Regions from separate parts of the Paenibacillus sp. NPDC057886 genome, predicted to be linked through region 2. Evidence: riboswitches for the same ligand, from Rfam matches in the RefSeq annotation. Region 2 holds a riboswitch; each other region holds the start of a gene.
The links. Region 2 has a riboswitch for cyclic di-AMP ahead of ACFVQB_RS33830 (C40 family peptidase). Riboswitches for the same ligand answer to the same signal wherever they lie in the genome.

Region 1 (5,382 bases), on a different contig from region 2:
TGGCACAATACAGACCAATTCCGGCATACTGTAGTACTGAACCGCAATGCTGAGACTGCCATAGTCCTTTGATCCTGGTGAAGCAGCCATGCGTTCAGCCACTTCCTTCTGAATCATGACTACAATGCTGTCTACAGGCAGCTTCTCTTCGAGCAGCTTCATCATGATTGGCGTCGTTACATAATAAGGCAGATTGGCAACAACACTCACTTTATCTACCGTTCCAAAATCCGTGCGGAACAAATCAGCCAGATCCAGCTTCAGCACATCCCCGTGATGCACACGAACGTTCGGATAAGGCTGCATCACTTCACCCAGAATCGGGATCAATCTCTGATCAATCTCTACAGCCGTTACAGGACCGGCTACCCGAGCCAGACGTTCTGTGAGTGCGCCAATACCTGGTCCGATCTCAAGTGCGCCCTTGGACTCGTCCAGATCAGCTGCATTTACAATTTTGTTCAATATATTTTGATCGATCAGAAAGTTCTGACCCAGGCTCTTCTTGAATGAAAATCCGTGTCTTTGAATAATTTCTTTGGTTCGTTTGGGTGTTGCAATCTCTACGGTTTCTTCCATGCCTTTCATACGCTCACAATCCTTCACGTTCAATTTGCGATAATGCTTCGGAGAACTCTTCCCGGGTAATCTGGAATACACTCAACCGCTTGTGGAACTGCTTGCCGTTGCAATAACCAATGCCCAGCAAATTGCCCATCTCCATACGACGTGCAGCAGCTTGTGGGTGCACAATCAGTCCCGCCGCAATCAGATCCTCCCAATCGATCAGACTGGGTGCGCCTTCATATGACGTGTGCACGCGTGCCAGTGCATGACGAATGGCCTCCGGTGAGGCGTTCTCCACTCCGATGTCACCTTTACGAGTAGCATCGGCCTCCGGAATAAAAGCATGCTTGCAACCAGGCACTTTATTGGCGATGATTTTACGAATACGTTCACCAGCATGATCCGGGTCTGTCAGTACGATAACACCACGTCTCTCTTGAGCAAGTGCAATCCGCTTTAGAATGCGCTGGTTGATGGCCGATCCACCAGTTTCGATCGTATCTGCCTGAACCGCACGTCGAACGGCTACGGTGTCGTCACGGCCTTCCACCACAATCACTTCTTTTATCATGTTCCATTTCTTCCTTTCTAACGCAAAAAGAAGAGGAATATCCTCTTCTCTGCCAAAAGGCGGGGGAGACTGAATTCAGACCCCTCCGCCGCATATTCCGCATGAATCATTCATGCAACTATTTTATAGCATTCCCAATTCAAAGTAAAACGATTTTAGTTCGCTTCCGGCTTCACCGGACCAATTACATATACCGTCTTGCCTTTCTTCCGTCCGAAGTTCAGGGCATGCTTCACACTATCATAATACACATCAATTTTGTTGCCTTTAATGGCACCACCTGTGTCTTCCGCACGACGGAAGCCAAGGCCCTCGATATACACCCACCAGCCAATTGGAATGACTTTGGGATCAACTGCAATGGTACGTCCCTCGGTTACCCGAGTACCTGATGCTGTTTTTGTGCCGATACCGGGCTCTTCAGAAGAGTATGCCGTCATGGATACATTTTTCAAAACTTTTGAATATTTAAAAGAACTGCCTGAGACGGTAATCACTTTGCTGCCCGAGGCAGCGGTTTCCTTCGAGTTCGTGGTTGTTGCTGTTTTTGTCGTGGAAGTCTGCGCCGATACCGTCTGAATCACTGGCTCTTTCACAACAGGTTTGACTTTGGTACCAACGGCGATCACTTTGTCGACGCGATTCGTTGCGACCGATTTACCCACCATTTTTTTGGAGACCAATTCTCCATCCTGGAACACCTTTTCAATATGCTGTACAAGTGTGCCTTCTTTACCGTTCACAACGACACGATTGTCGCCTTTGTACAAGCTAGGGTCAGCCGTTTTGATCACTTTATAAGCGATCGGCTGTTCCACTTCCACCGTACGCTTTGTTACCCGCACTACACGAATTTTCATATCCGCTTCAATGGTGGTTCCAAGCGCAGGATATACTTTGTCTTCACTCGCAATCTGAATACCTGATTTTTTAATCGCATCTTTTACCGATGAATCGGTTGTATACAGAGTCTTGGTGTCCCCGTCTGCCGTAATATTAACTGGAACGGCCCGCTCAATAACGATGCGGTCTCCATCTGTGATGGCCCCATTCAAGGGCATGGATACCTGATCGTGAGGGCTGACTGTGATTGACTGCTCCTCCAGCATTTCCTGAAGCATTCCTGTACGAGTCTCTACCGCTTGAGCTTTGCCATCAATAACCAGTGAAATTTGTTTCCCGGCCTGACCGTAAACGACTAACAAGATCATGATTGTAAGCGCAATTGAGAAAATCGCGATCAATGCCATTTGACGCAAGTTCTCATGCTTCCACCGCAACGCGAAAGACTTACTGGATGATCGTGACTCATGGGTCTCTTCTGGTTGGAATGTGCCCACTTCTCCGTCCTCCTTCATAGCCTCGCCGTCTAAAGTAATGCATGATGTCTTTGACGCGACTATACCAAATTTTCTACAGAACACAGATCGGACCAACATAATCCGGTTCTGCACCATGAATCAATCTTCGCAACATGATGTCATCCTCCTGAATACTTACCGTATGATGACAGTATTTCTTTTATTCAAAAACAAAAAAGCCAAAGAAAGAGTTTAAGAGGAACTCTTTCGTGGCTTCCGAATGATTCTGAATATCGGAAATTCATGCACGAGGTTGCCTCTCTTTTTCCGCTTGCGAGGTTAGCTGTCGGGTTCGGGCGAAAGAGAGCCGCCCTATCTCCGGTCATCCGCTCATGGCGGACGCCCTTGAATTCACCCCGAGACCCAAAGAAGAAATCAAATACGGCTTCGCAGATTCATACGCTGCTTTTGGGTCAGCGCATGTTGCGCATCGGCTGCAATCACCGATGTTTAAGCCCTATTGGTTCCCCCGCTCTCCGTTAACGGAGACTCAGCGAGACTGATTCATGAAAGTAATGTTGTTTCATCGGAAAGTGTCCCTTTGTTCATCCCCCGAACATCTATCCAATTTTCCGCACAACAATTCACTGAAAAGATGATATCCTGTTTCTATGCATGTTGTAAAGCGTTGTTCAAGTACGTTTTTCTAAATATTTGGTTAAAATATTGTAATATTCTTGATTTATTTGGATCAAAAAGCAAATTAACTCCGCTTAACTCACTTTTTCACCCGTTTTGCTCGATATTTTAACGAATCCCAAATCGTTCCATGGCATTTTTGGTCGTTATTGCTGCAATTTCCTCTACCGAAATGCCTTTAATTTCCGCAGCTGCTTCTGCAACCAGACGTACATGCGCTGTCTCATTTCGTTTTCCACGATAAGGGTGAGGTGTCAAATAAGGCGAGTCTGTCTCGATGAAAAATCGGTCCATAGGAACCTTCTCAAGTACCTCTTTGGGCTGCTTCGCATTTTTGAACGTGATGGGCCCTCCGAAGGATAGATGAAAACCCAAATCCAGGCACATTTTCGCCGTTTCCCAGCTGCCAGAGAAGGAATGCATGACACCGCCTACTTCTCCAGCTTTCTCTTCACGCAGGATCTTTACAATATCCTCATGCGCATCCCGGTTGTGAATGACAATCGGCATATTCAACTCACGGGCCAGACCAATTTGTTGTCGTAATACGCGATGTTGAACCTCTTTCGGTGAAGTGTCCCAATAATAGTCTAGACCAATTTCACCAATGGCTACCACTTTTTCATGCTTGCATAAAGATGCAATCCATTCCAGATCACCCTCCTGCATCGTGATTGCATCCACTGGGTGCCAACCTACCGCAGCATATATAAAATCATAGGTTTCAGCCAGCTTCATCGTGGATGGAATGGTCTCCCGGTTAAAGCCCACGTTAATCATGCGACCAACGCCTGCATCCACAGCACGCTGAATCATTTCCTCGCGGTCCTCGTCGAATTGTGGTGCATCCAGGTGTGTATGTGTGTCGAACAACATCATGCTGTATTTCTCCCTTCATGTCGAATAAACGACGATCTCTTTTTAATCCATCCTGCGGATCTTAACCAGAACATTAATATTACTAATTAGATCATGCTTTTATCTATATTTCATTCCAATAGTTCATTCAGCACAACATGTAGAGCGAACAAGTTCTTTCATATCTATATGTTGCTTGTTTTTAGGCATCCGGGTTGTATTCTAATTGCTCTGATTACAAAATTATGTCGATCTACATGTACTCTCCATTAAAGCAGATTACTGTATCATGAAAAATAACTCTTTTAGAAAGCTTTTTGCATCATGACTCATGAGCAGCATTGCGCATCATTTTAATGTGAGAAATAGGGGCGTATATGGGACGGTAATTCATGAACAATCGCATCCACCTTATTTTCGGGATAATACAAGTGATGCTTTCCGCGATGAAGACCACTGATTGAACGGACAATGTCGGACACTTCTGACAACTCATGTAACTTGTCTTGCCGATCAAGCAGCAGAATCTGCTTGTCCGTCGATTCATCCGGACGAAACACATCATACGGATTATCCGTTGGAAAATCAATTTCCAGATCATACTCGGGATTAAGACCTGCTACAGTGAAGGCTTCCCGAATCTCTTCAATCATGTTTACGTCGATCTGTTCAATCTCTACATACTTATATAATTTGCGATCTATAAAACGTTCGCATAACTCACTTAGAACAGCATCGTCCTCTTTGCGCCACTGCATAAACGCCGTCTGAATCAAAGCTTCGTCCAGTTGCAAGTATTCATCCACTGATAGATCTCCATCGAATAACTGGGGCAGTGGATCGATCATGAAGCGGAATTGAAAACCTTGCTGTATGAGACTTTTTGCCCGCTTAAATATTTGCCGCAATACAATTTCCGAACTTCGGGTAACCGGATGAAAGTAAATTTGCCAGTACATCTGGTACCTGGACATCAAGTAATCCTCCACGGCGTGCATGCCCGACTCCTTGACCACGATTCGTCCGTGATATGGACGCAGCATACGCAGGATACGGTCAAGGTCGATCGTCCCATAGTTTACACCTGTAAAATAGGCATCCCGAAGCAAGTAATCCATGCGGTCCGCATCGAGCGGACTGGTAACCAAATTAACGACAATAGGCTGCTCATACGTTTTTTGAATAACAGAAGCCACTTTCTCTGGAAAGTCGGGAGCATACCGTCTTAAGATCGCCCCTACTTCGGTATCACCTGTAATGATCCGACAAGTCCAATCCTCATGATTCATATCGAAAGCTTCTTCTATAGAGTGAGAGAATGGCCCATGTCCAAGATCATGGAGCAATGCTGCGCAAAGGGCTACCGTTTTCTCCTCCTTTGGCCAA
Region 2 (5,382 bases):
CGCCCAACTGGCGGCTGAAGGCAGCGCATTGGTGGTGCTCAACCCGGCGCCTGCCGTGCCGGGTCTGCCCCAGGAGCTGCTGCGGTGCGTCGACGTCGTCACGCCGAACCGCAGCGAGCTCGCCGTGCTCACCGGCCGGGATGATCTCCGGCCGGAAGACGTGGATGCGGCGGTCGCAGAGCTCGCCGCATCCCTCGGGGCCGCTGTCGTCACGACGCTCGGCCCCGAGGGGGCTGTGTACGCGGCAGCGCCTAGCGGCCGCGTACAGGCAGGGCGTGCTGGCGCGTGCCGTGCGCCCGGCCACGCCGTAAGCGCCGTCGACACGACCGGCGCTGGCGATTGCTTCAACGGCGCGCTGGCAGTAGCCCTCGCGCGCGGAGAGACGCTGGACGCGGCGGTAAGCTTCGCCATGGGCGCAGCCGCGTTGTCCGTGACGAAGCTCGGCGCCCAGTCTGGGATGCCGTCCGCACGTGAAGTGCAGGCTTTCCTTGCCGAGCAGAAGGCAAAGACCCAGTAATCCATGAATGTTTTAGGTGAATCAGAGGCAGCAGGCGGGATGCGCCAATGCAATCGGAGGAGCCATAGCGTGGTATATGGTTTCATCGGAACATCCCTGAAATGACCAAGAGGCTCTTACTACCCAGTACGGGAGAGTAAGAGCCTCTTCTTTGTTATGATCATCAATAAATCCACTAACCCTGTAATACGAATACGGATTGCTTACGTTGTGCGTCTAGCGTCAGAGTGGTGTAGAGCAAGCGTAAAGAGCAAGGGGCGATTGAAGCCACCGCACTTACTACACGTGCAACCCCCCACAAACTGACTGCCTTGAACGTTTTGGATTACTTCTTCTCCGCCAGCCACATCGCAATATTCGCGATTTCTTCATCCTTTAACTTGTCTTTGAACGAAGGCATACCGCCGCTTTTACCTTTGACAATGGTCGTATAAATCTTCTCCACATCGTCCTGGCTACCAATCTTCTGCAGACTAGGGCCCATGCCCCCTTGAAGCTGATCACCGTGGCAGGTAATACAGTTTGCTTTGACTAGTGCCTCAGCCTGTCCTGCATCCATTGTAACTTGTGGCATCGTCGGTTTCGCTTCTTTTGCAACTTCCTCTTTCCCTGGAAGCGTAAACATTAGTACAATAGCTAAAGCGCACGCTGCAAAAAATACCCCGCTCATGATCCATTTGTGCATCCCTTATGTCCCCTCCAGAATGAAAGATCATCTAACTTGAAACTATCCATATCATTATAACGGAACCTGTAGTGACATCATAGCATTTTGTGGTAATTTTTTGAACTAATCACATAACCGGGGACTTTTTAGGGTGATTTCAAGCCCTATTTATTCGCGTGGACCTTCATAGACCATGCAGTAAAAAGGTTTCAAACCGCTAGGCGTCTGTCGTTCATATGTATCCTGTGTAACAAATCCGGCTTTGAAATAGACGCGAATGGCCCGGTCATTCCAGGTCAGAACTTCCAGATCAATTTCGTTTGCAGGGTTCCGACGAATTGCTTCCTGCACAATGGCCGAGACAAAAGCCGTTCCTTGACCATGACCACAGCGTTCAGGGTGCATGCCAAGTCCAATGCGGGTGACGCCTTCAAGTGGGAAGTATTGAGCAAAACCGCAAATCTGATGATCCTCTCCCAGCACTACCGCATATTGTTCCTTCCGTAGATGGGGATCCCCGAATTCGACTTCAAGTGCTTTCATCTGCTCCCAAGGCAGCCAGCTATAAATATTATAAGGCGGGTCATACTGCCAATCGCAGATTAGCTCCGCATGTTTTTCTTGCATGGGCACAACGTGAAACGTCACAGGGGCTTCATCCATACAACTGCACGCTCCTCTCATTGTGAACAAGCTATAATGATTTTGATTTGTCCATATACATATGTCATTCCATATCTAAGCTTGTTTTCACTCTACAAAAGAGGCGTTCATTTGGCAAGCCCCCGTTTTAGAAAAAAAGTGAAACAAAAGTTCCGGTAATTTCGTTTATATTATAGTGGGATGGGTAAAAACATTATAAGAGCACGGACGAAGCAACGAAAAATAGCTCTAAAAAAGTTAAAGTTAGTTTTGATAGCTATCCCGAATACGTTAAAGGAAACGAAGCACAAAAAAACCGCCGGATACATTCCTGCGGAGAATGTACCAGACGGTTCTATTATGCTTCGTTACAGTAGTGTATTGTTACAGCATGACGTTGCTCACCTTGTCCCTAGTCTATGGCCAATGTCTCATATGCGTCCGTGCTCATAATCCGTTTAGCGCCAACATAGCGGTTGGCCCAGTAGCTTTCGCTTAATTCGCTAATTGTAACTCCTTTGGAAGAAGAGGAGTGTGCAAACTTTCCATTCCCTACAAAGATCCCTACGTGCGAGACTCCTTTGCCCGTTGTATTGAAGAATACCAGATCACCTGGTCTCATTTCCATACGGGAAACCGAATCGCCCATGTCGAATTGTGAACTCGATTGGCGAGCCAGATCAATGCCCAGCTTGTCGAATACATAACTTGTGAACCCAGAGCAGTCAAAGCCGTTAAGCGTTGTTCCTCCGCTTTTGTATGTAGTTCCCATTGCTGAATCAATGACTTGGTCCATTTTTGAATCTGCGAATGCGCTGCCTGCTCCAAGCGATAATGCGAATGTGAGGCTGAGTACAGCTGCGGTTAATTTCTTCTTAAACAAGAGATATACCCCTTCCAATGCCTGCGAGGTTAGCTTAAGGATTCGGTTGAAGGTCCCCTATGATCCCTCTGTTGCAAGATCAATTCACCCATAACTGGTTCCCCCGCTTCCCAGGTGCTAGGAATTTGGCTATGCTAGTTATGCACCTGCGAAATCAAGAAATGACGTTTAAATTTTAAGTAGTTACAAATATGAAGGTAAAGATTACAAAGTTGTTACTAAAAACTCACTGCGATTATTGTAACAGAGGTATAACACTTTGGCAACGTTTAACAACAAAATTAGCAAAAAAAACCTCGACCTTTGACGGGGGAAGGTCGAGGTTTGCTTGATTAACGGCATTTGATGAATACAACTTTACATAGAGATGGTAACCATTTTTAGCTGTTCATGTTAATCCTTGACCGAGTTGGACTGCCATAACCGGAAATGGGCGCATATTTTCCACAGGCTCAGCAAGCACCGGGCAAGTGGATACGTCTGTTGTAGTATAAGGCCAGTTAAGCCCGTTACTAACCATGAAGTAGAAGTAAAGGCACCAAAGACCAGCAGATGAAGTCCGCCCAGCAGGACAGCAATGCCTATTAGAGTGATGACCTGGCGTATTGCAATCCATAGAGCTTGAAACGTACCACGCGCTCCACCTTCCCCATCAGGAGCCGAGATACCAAACTGCATGTAGAGCAGGACATGATGGATAACCCACCCGTATACAATCCAACCAGCAATATAGGGAATTCCAGGCAAGAGCAGATGGAGGGAATGAAAACCTTCCATAAAGATGGAATAGAGCTTTGGTGCGAGCCAATAAGCCGGTAGCAGTAGCAAAAGGGTGCGAATGGTGTGGAGCAACAGCATCGGTTTCCACAGATTTTTAATGCCACGAATGAAAGGAATGCGCTCTTCCGAATGATTATAATGCTGGAGCGAGTAGAGCAGCCCTGCCTGAATGAGAGGGCTAATCAGCATCCGTATCAGCAGCATAGCCCCTAAAATCCATAAATAGCGATGGACCTCCGGATTCGTTGTCAGGCTGAGTTGGCTCTCCATTTTGAATAAAATCGTACTGAGTTCCCCTGCATCAGGGTCAGGATAACGCAGGAGCAGCGGAACCACAGCGGACTGTACCATTCGATAAAGAAAGTATCCCCATACTAATTGATAGAGAAATAAGAGTGCTGCAATGAACATATGCTGACGGACGAGAAACCAGCCTTCGCGTATTTTTACTTTCACTGTATCCATCCACCTCACCATGACAGACTTCCGAATATGGCTTCTATAATTTTGGTTGCACTCATGCTCCAGCGGGATTTGGTTGGCTCATCCAGTCCGGCTTTCAGAAAATTGTTCATATGATGGTTCTCCAGCACAATCGTGTATAGCGGATCAGTCATAGCCCAGGAAACAGGGGAAGTGTAGGTCAGTTTGTAAGTAATGCGCTCCTCGCTGCCATTCCATTCTTTCGTCATGGTTTTCCCATCTTCGAACATAATTCGAACAGGCACCTTCTTATATTCACTGCCTTTTTTCTGCAATGTAACCGACGACTCGTACAACGTTTGGCCGTCTTTCAGGATAGGGTTGATTGCGATCTTCTCCACTGCAAAGTCAGCCATGCCGTCTCCGTATACATACTGATTAAAATAATCGGTCCAGGATGTACGGGTTACTTGCTCCACTACCTTTTGAAAATCAGACGAAGTAGGGTGTTTGAAACGGTATTTCTTCACGTAGGTCGAGAGAATACGTTCCATTGTTTTTGCACCAACCTGCTGTTCTATCCCGAGTAATACAAGCTTGCCTCGTGTGTATACGTTGGCAGCATATTGATTCTGGGAATCAAACTTCCAGGAGTCCTGTGTTAGTGAAGCTGGAGAAGTAATGAGACCTGATTGTACGGGTAGATTCGGGATAAGTCCGTATTCCTGTTCCATCAGTTTATCTTCTGCATAGGAGGTGAATCCTTCGTCCAGCCAAGCCTCTTCAAATTCATTACTGGCGACCATGCCGTAAAAATACTGATGCCCAATCTCGTGCACAACCGTGCGTTCCAGATCGTAACCAGGAGCAGAATCATCCGCACCGAAGGCGGTGACCAAGGTAGGGTATTCCATTCCCCCTGCGCCATTCCCCGATTTGGGCGGGACAACGATGGACAATGTGGAATACGGATAAGGGCCAAACCACTTGCTATAATTGGATAGTGCTGCTTTGGCGGCGTAGAAATAACGTTCCTTCAGATCCTCATGAGCAGGGTCGAGATACAGCTTGATTCGAACGCCTGGCACATTGGGGGCAGAGAAGGGCTCTTCCGCATAAACAAAATCAGGAGAGGCTGACCAGGCAAAATCATGCACATCATCGGCATAGAACTGATATATTTTTTCGCCGTTCTTCACAACAGCTTGCTGGGTTGGGAATCCAGTAGCAGCCACTTTGTATGTTTCCGGTACCCGAATACGCACACTATAGATACCGAAATCAGCGTAAAACTCTGAATTGCCGTGATACTGATGCAGATTCCAGCCTTCGGTCGTTCGACCTCGCGTGCCTGCTGGCTCATATACGCTAAGTTTAGGGAACCATTGACCTGCCATAACAAAGTTATCTGCTGTTCCCATACGGGCAAAAATTTTCGGTAGCTTGACCTCGAATCGGGTGTGAAGTGTG
Region 3 (5,382 bases), on a different contig from region 2:
TGATTTCGGTTTGAGCTTTTGCAGCGTTGTAGCGCGCAACCAATGTTTCACGTTTGTTTTTCATTTGAGTCAATTGTTTGCGCATTTCGTCCAGCTTGCCACGAAGGTTATCGGCAGAAGCTTTATTTTGGTCATAGCTTGTTTTGTATTCGGCCATCTTCTCTTCAGCGACTTTTTTCTCTTCCAGTGCCCGGCGGGCCAAATCCATATTCTGTGCACGCGCTGCTGTATGTGCTTGCTCCTCACGTTTCTTCACGAGAGCTTCCTGTTCTTCGAACAGCTGCTTGAATTTCTTCTCAATGGCGATCTGTGCAGCAACGGCTTTCTCCGCATCTTCCAGATCTTCCTGCATATCTCGGATATATTGATCCGTCATCTTGATCGGATCTTCTGCCTTGTCAATAATGGAATTAATGTTTGACATCGTTAAATCGCGCAATCGTTTGAAAATGGACATTATGGTATTCCTCCTAGTCGATAGTTCATCCTTGTATATAATCATACATACGTGGCAATGTACTACTCGTTTCAATTTTAACAAAAAAAATCATAAAAAACGATTTTAGCCTACTTAGCCTAGATGGAACTATTGAATAAGTCGACCGGTTTGGCAAAGTTCTTCATCAAGCAGCTTCTCTGCAGTCTGCACAATCTCATCAATCTGCATCCGCGTAATTGCATCAAAGTGAATCCCCAAAATTACAGTCACTGTTACTTTTAATTGCAGGGCAGCCTTACGTGCGAGTCTTTCACACAGTTCTTGTTCCTTATGCCCTGGAATATGCACCGTAGCCCCACTCACCCGTTCACGGTCCGGATAAAATGTCGCTACTGCCCCAATATGTGATCTTCCTCCAGTTACCATAAATACCTTGTCTTCCCCTGCCTCAATCACCTGTAAACGAACGGAATTTAAGTCGTATGTACTCATCCTGCTCCACCTGTCCTTTTCAATATGTAATATATATGGAGGAATTATGGCTCCGATTTAATGAATCAGCAATGAAACATCTCACATCATGCATAAATACGGAAAGCCCCGGGCATACCAAAGAGAACGCAATTTGGGAAAAGGAGGCACTAACATGCGTATACGCCTCATCATGTTATCCATCATGGTCATTCTTCTGGGAGGAAGTTACGCTCCTGCTCAGTTATGGGCTTCTTCAAGCCCGCAAACCGAACCTGCTTCGAAGTCTGATTCTTCCGAAGAGGAACAGCTGACACTGGGACAGCTCAGGCAGAAATATGCAGATACGTTCAAAACCAATGGCCCCTCAATTAAAAAGGTCGCACTGACTTTTGATGACGTACCTGACCCTCGGTTCACCCCACAGGTGCTGGATATTTTGAAAAAATACAAGGTACGGGCTACGTTTTTCATTGTGGGACATCGCGCTGAGAAACATCCGGATTTGGTGAAACGCATGGTGAAGGAAGGACATATTGTTGGCAATCACAGCTACAATCACCCGGAGTTCAGTAAGCTGTCCATGAATGCATTTCGCAAACAAATCTTACATACCGGGGATATTATTCGTAATCTGGCGGGTTACACACCCAAAATGATTCGTCCACCCTATGGCGATATTAACGAGCAACAGCTGCAATGGGCAGCCAAACAACATTACAGCATTGTGAACTGGAACGTCGATTCCCTGGACTGGAAGGGCCTTTCCAAAGAGGAAGTCAAACAAAACATCCTGTCGGCCGTCAAACCGGGTTCCATTGTTCTGCAGCATGCAGGAGGCGGTGTCGGATCGAAGTTGAGTGGGTCCATCGAGGCGTTGCCTGAAGTCATCGAGGAATTGCGAAACCGCGGGTACGAGCTGGTGACTTTGGACGAAATGCTGGAACTGCCAAAGGGCAAATAGGTTAAGATTCCAGAAGGCGGATATTCAAAAGGGTGTCCTTCAATCACATTATCGTGATTGGAGAACACCCTTTACTGTTTAATTAGATTCAGTTGGAGTCACATATGATGATGTGCAGCTACGCTTTGATTTTATTTCAAGATGTAAAGTTCAACATCCTGAATACCAAATGTGCTCACGGATTGCTTGCTGCCAGGAATAAAGATATCGATCTTGTGACCTTTAATGGCACTGCCCACATCACGAGCCGTAGCGACAAATGCCTGTTTTGGCAGTCCTGGATGTGTATGACCTGTCACCAGTACCTTTGTACCCAATGGAATGATACTTGGGTCCACTGCAATGGTACCCAATTCAAGCGGATTACCAAAGTAGTCCACAGCACCCCATCCTCCATTTTCGGAAGCGTCCGCAGAGTATGCTGTTGCTTTTACGTCAACAGCTTTGCTGTAATCAAACGTTTTTCCCCAGGCTTGAACAACCTTACTATCTGCATTAACGTCAAGACTTGCGGCAGTTACCGTTTTGGCCTCCGTTTTAGCTGCAGCAGCAGAAGCTGTGTTCGTTGTTTTACCAGGAATCGTAACTTTCAAACCACCATAAATGTTGTAAGCTGAAATGTCATTGTTAGCTTTAATAAGAGCGTTAAGTCCAACTCCATATTGTTTGGATAAGGTGTAGAAGGTATCCCCCTCTTTGGCCACATGAACTGAATCAGCATGAGCCGGAACGGCCTGGATGAGCATTGCTGCTGTCAGCAATGCTGTTGCTGTTTTGGCTATACGTTTCTTGTTAATCATGGTCTTCCTCCCTCATTATGCCTGCGAAGTTAGTTGTCGGATTCGGATGGAGGAAACCACCCTATAGGTTCAATTACATTAAGAATTTATGTAGCCCTAATTCACCCCAAGCCGTGTGCAAATGATTCTTCCCCAAGCACACTCTGCATCGTTACATCCCCCACACTCCCAACTCCGGAAGTTTCGGCAGGAACAAATATATCACAATTTTGTAACCAATAGTCGTAGTAAATGTTACCATCTGGCTAAATCACTTCAACATTTATGCTGAATTCAAGCGGCTTTTTCAAAAAATTGTCTATTTGAGCTTATATCTTTGATGACAGAAACGTTACTTTTTATGTAAATCCGTGCGTGTCCTCACATAACAAAACAATCCCTGCCGACGGGTCATCGACAGGGATGTATGAGGGGATGAAATTCTCATCCGCAGTATAGATTTTGTATTTTCATCTTGATCTTCATCCATAATGACTTGATGTATTAGAGCACTTTAGCGAGGAAGTCACGTGTACGTGCATGCTTGGGCTCACCAAACACTTCAGCAGGCGTTCCTTCTTCTACAATAACCCCGCCATCCATAAACAGGATGCGGTCACCCACTTCGCGTGCGAAGCCCATCTCATGCGTTACAATAACCATAGTCATGCCGCCCTCTGCAAGCCGCTTCATGACATCCAGTACTTCACCGACCATTTCAGGGTCCAGTGCTGAAGTAGGCTCGTCAAACAGCATGACATGCGGCTGCATCGCAAGAGCTCTTGCAATGGCTATCCGTTGTTTTTGTCCACCGGACAGCTGATTTGGATAGGCGTCTTTTTTGTCAGACAAGCCAACCGTCTTGAGCAAATCTGCACAGATTTGTTCCGCTTCGTGTGCAGACTGTTTTTTCACTTTAATGGGAGCAATCGTAATGTTCTGCTGCACCGTTTTGTGCGGGAACAGATTGAAATGCTGGAATACCATCCCCATTTTTTCACGAGTCGCATTAATGTTATGTTTGGGGTCAGTGATCGAAACTCCCTCGAAGTCAATCTCACCGGAAGTAGGCTGCTCCAGTAGGTTCAGACAACGTAAAAAGGTACTTTTCCCCGATCCGGACGGACCGATGACCACGACGACCTCGCCTTTGCCAATTGTTACGTTAATGCCCTTGAGCACATCGTTATTTCCATATGATTTGTGTAATTGTCTAACGTCTATCACTTGCACTCAACTTCCTTTCCAGTCGACCCAGCAGCTTGGACAAAATGAACGTCAGCACAAAGTAAATGGCCGCTGCAATCAGGAATGGATTCATTCCTTGGTACGTAATGTTTTTTACTACACTTGCCTGGTACATAATGTCCACCATACCAATAACCGAGATGATGGAGGATTCCTTGATAATGGTCACGAACTCATTACCGATCGCCGGCAACACCGCTTTGAACGCTTGTGGAAGCACAATGAAGCGCATTGCCGCACCTCTACCCATTCCCAGGGAACGAGCTGCTTCCAACTGGCCTCGATCCACACCCTGTATACCAGCGCGGAAAATCTCGGCAAGATAGGCACCACTATTAATGGATAGTGTGATAATCCCCGCCTGAAGCGGCGTAAAATTAATACCAAGTGTCAGTGCAAGTCCATAATAGATAATCATCAACTGAACCAACATCGGTGTACCACGAATAACCTCAACGTAAGCTGTTCCAATCCAACGCAGAATTGAGACGTCATGCAGACGGAACAGACAGATGATCAAACCGATAATTACTCCGAATATTACACCGAGTGCAGACAGTAAGAGAGTGTAACCTACACCTGTTGCATAGAAGCTTTTGTACTGCCAGAACACTTCGAAAATGTTTTGACTTTTGTTCACCTTGTCTGCCATCAACTGGCTTGCTTCGGTAACCAACTGATCGATTTTATTTTCGCTTTTCAGACGTTCCAGCGTTCCGTTCACTGCATTCAGCAATTCCGTATTGCCTTTGCGAATCCCGATTGCCGCTTCGACCTGCTCTTCATCTGGAATAGCCGGAGCTAGTCCAATAACATCATCCAGATAACCTGCAGCTACCGTATCTTCGACGATTGCAGCATTCACACGATTGGTCTGCAATTGCAGCACGATATCGGATATTTTATCAAGTGCTGTCAGTTTTGCGCCTGGGATTCCCTGGCCAATCGTTTCCTGAATGGAGCCTTTTTGAACTCCAATCTTTTCATTTTCCAGATCAGCCATGGTTGGATATTTATCTTTATCCTCATTGCGAATCATGATGACTTGCTTCGATTTATAATAGGTATCGGAGAAGTCGATACTCTTTTTACGCTCATCCGTTGGCGTCATTCCCGAGATGACCATATCCACACGGCCACTCTGCAACGCAGGAAGAAGTCCGTCAAAACCCATATCCTCTATTACAAGTTCTGCGCCAAGATCGGCAGCAATTTCTTTAGCAATGGAAATATCAAATCCGACAATTTGGTCTTTACCATCAATGACTTTATGAAATTCATATGGTGCAAAATCGGCACTTGTTCCGAGCACCAGCTTTTTACTGCCTGAATTGCCTGTAGTTCCCGTTGCCGACGCAGCAGGTGCAACCATAGTTAGCAAGATCACAAAAGCTAGCAGCATCATGGTGTAACGACTAATCAATTTCAACCCTGTTCTCCCCTTATAATACTTTGTATGCTTTCTGTTGTTGATGCCTGAG

Region 1: linked by a shared signal. The riboswitch ahead of ACFVQB_RS32760 (resuscitation-promoting factor) and the one ahead of ACFVQB_RS33830 (C40 family peptidase) in region 2 are both predicted to bind cyclic di-AMP.
Region 3: linked by a shared signal. The riboswitch ahead of ACFVQB_RS33200 (3D domain-containing protein) and the one ahead of ACFVQB_RS33830 (C40 family peptidase) in region 2 are both predicted to bind cyclic di-AMP.

What each region holds. Positions count from the first base shown of each region.
Region 1 covers NZ_JBHVMZ010000016.1:13,245-18,626, reverse strand. Annotated here, with positions in the region: gene rsmA (16S rRNA (adenine(1518)-N(6)/adenine(1519)-N(6))-dimethyltransferase RsmA) at 1-588, opposite strand, end outside; gene rnmV (ribonuclease M5) at 593-1,138, opposite strand; gene ACFVQB_RS32760 (resuscitation-promoting factor) at 1,294-2,478, opposite strand; cyclic di-AMP (ydaO/yuaA leader) riboswitch at 2,752-3,005, opposite strand; gene ACFVQB_RS32755 (TatD family hydrolase) at 3,247-4,017, opposite strand; gene ACFVQB_RS32750 (HD domain-containing protein) at 4,350-5,382, opposite strand, start outside.
Region 2 covers NZ_JBHVMZ010000019.1:27,930-33,311, reverse strand. Annotated here, with positions in the region: gene rbsK (ribokinase) at 1-517, shown strand, start outside; gene ACFVQB_RS33840 (c-type cytochrome) at 843-1,202, opposite strand; gene ACFVQB_RS33835 (GNAT family N-acetyltransferase) at 1,353-1,847, opposite strand; gene ACFVQB_RS33830 (C40 family peptidase) at 2,239-2,709, opposite strand; cyclic di-AMP (ydaO/yuaA leader) riboswitch at 2,713-2,850, opposite strand; gene ACFVQB_RS33825 (hypothetical protein) at 3,103-3,945, opposite strand; gene ACFVQB_RS33820 (M1 family metallopeptidase) at 3,960-5,382, opposite strand, start outside.
Region 3 covers NZ_JBHVMZ010000017.1:41,673-47,054, reverse strand. Annotated here, with positions in the region: gene ACFVQB_RS33215 (PspA/IM30 family protein) at 1-457, opposite strand, end outside; gene lpdD (prenylated flavin chaperone LpdD) at 587-931, opposite strand; gene ACFVQB_RS33205 (polysaccharide deacetylase family protein) at 1,086-1,874, shown strand; gene ACFVQB_RS33200 (3D domain-containing protein) at 2,006-2,674, opposite strand; cyclic di-AMP (ydaO/yuaA leader) riboswitch at 2,677-2,873, opposite strand; gene ACFVQB_RS33195 (amino acid ABC transporter ATP-binding protein) at 3,158-3,880, opposite strand; gene ACFVQB_RS33190 (ABC transporter substrate-binding protein/permease) at 3,867-5,330, opposite strand.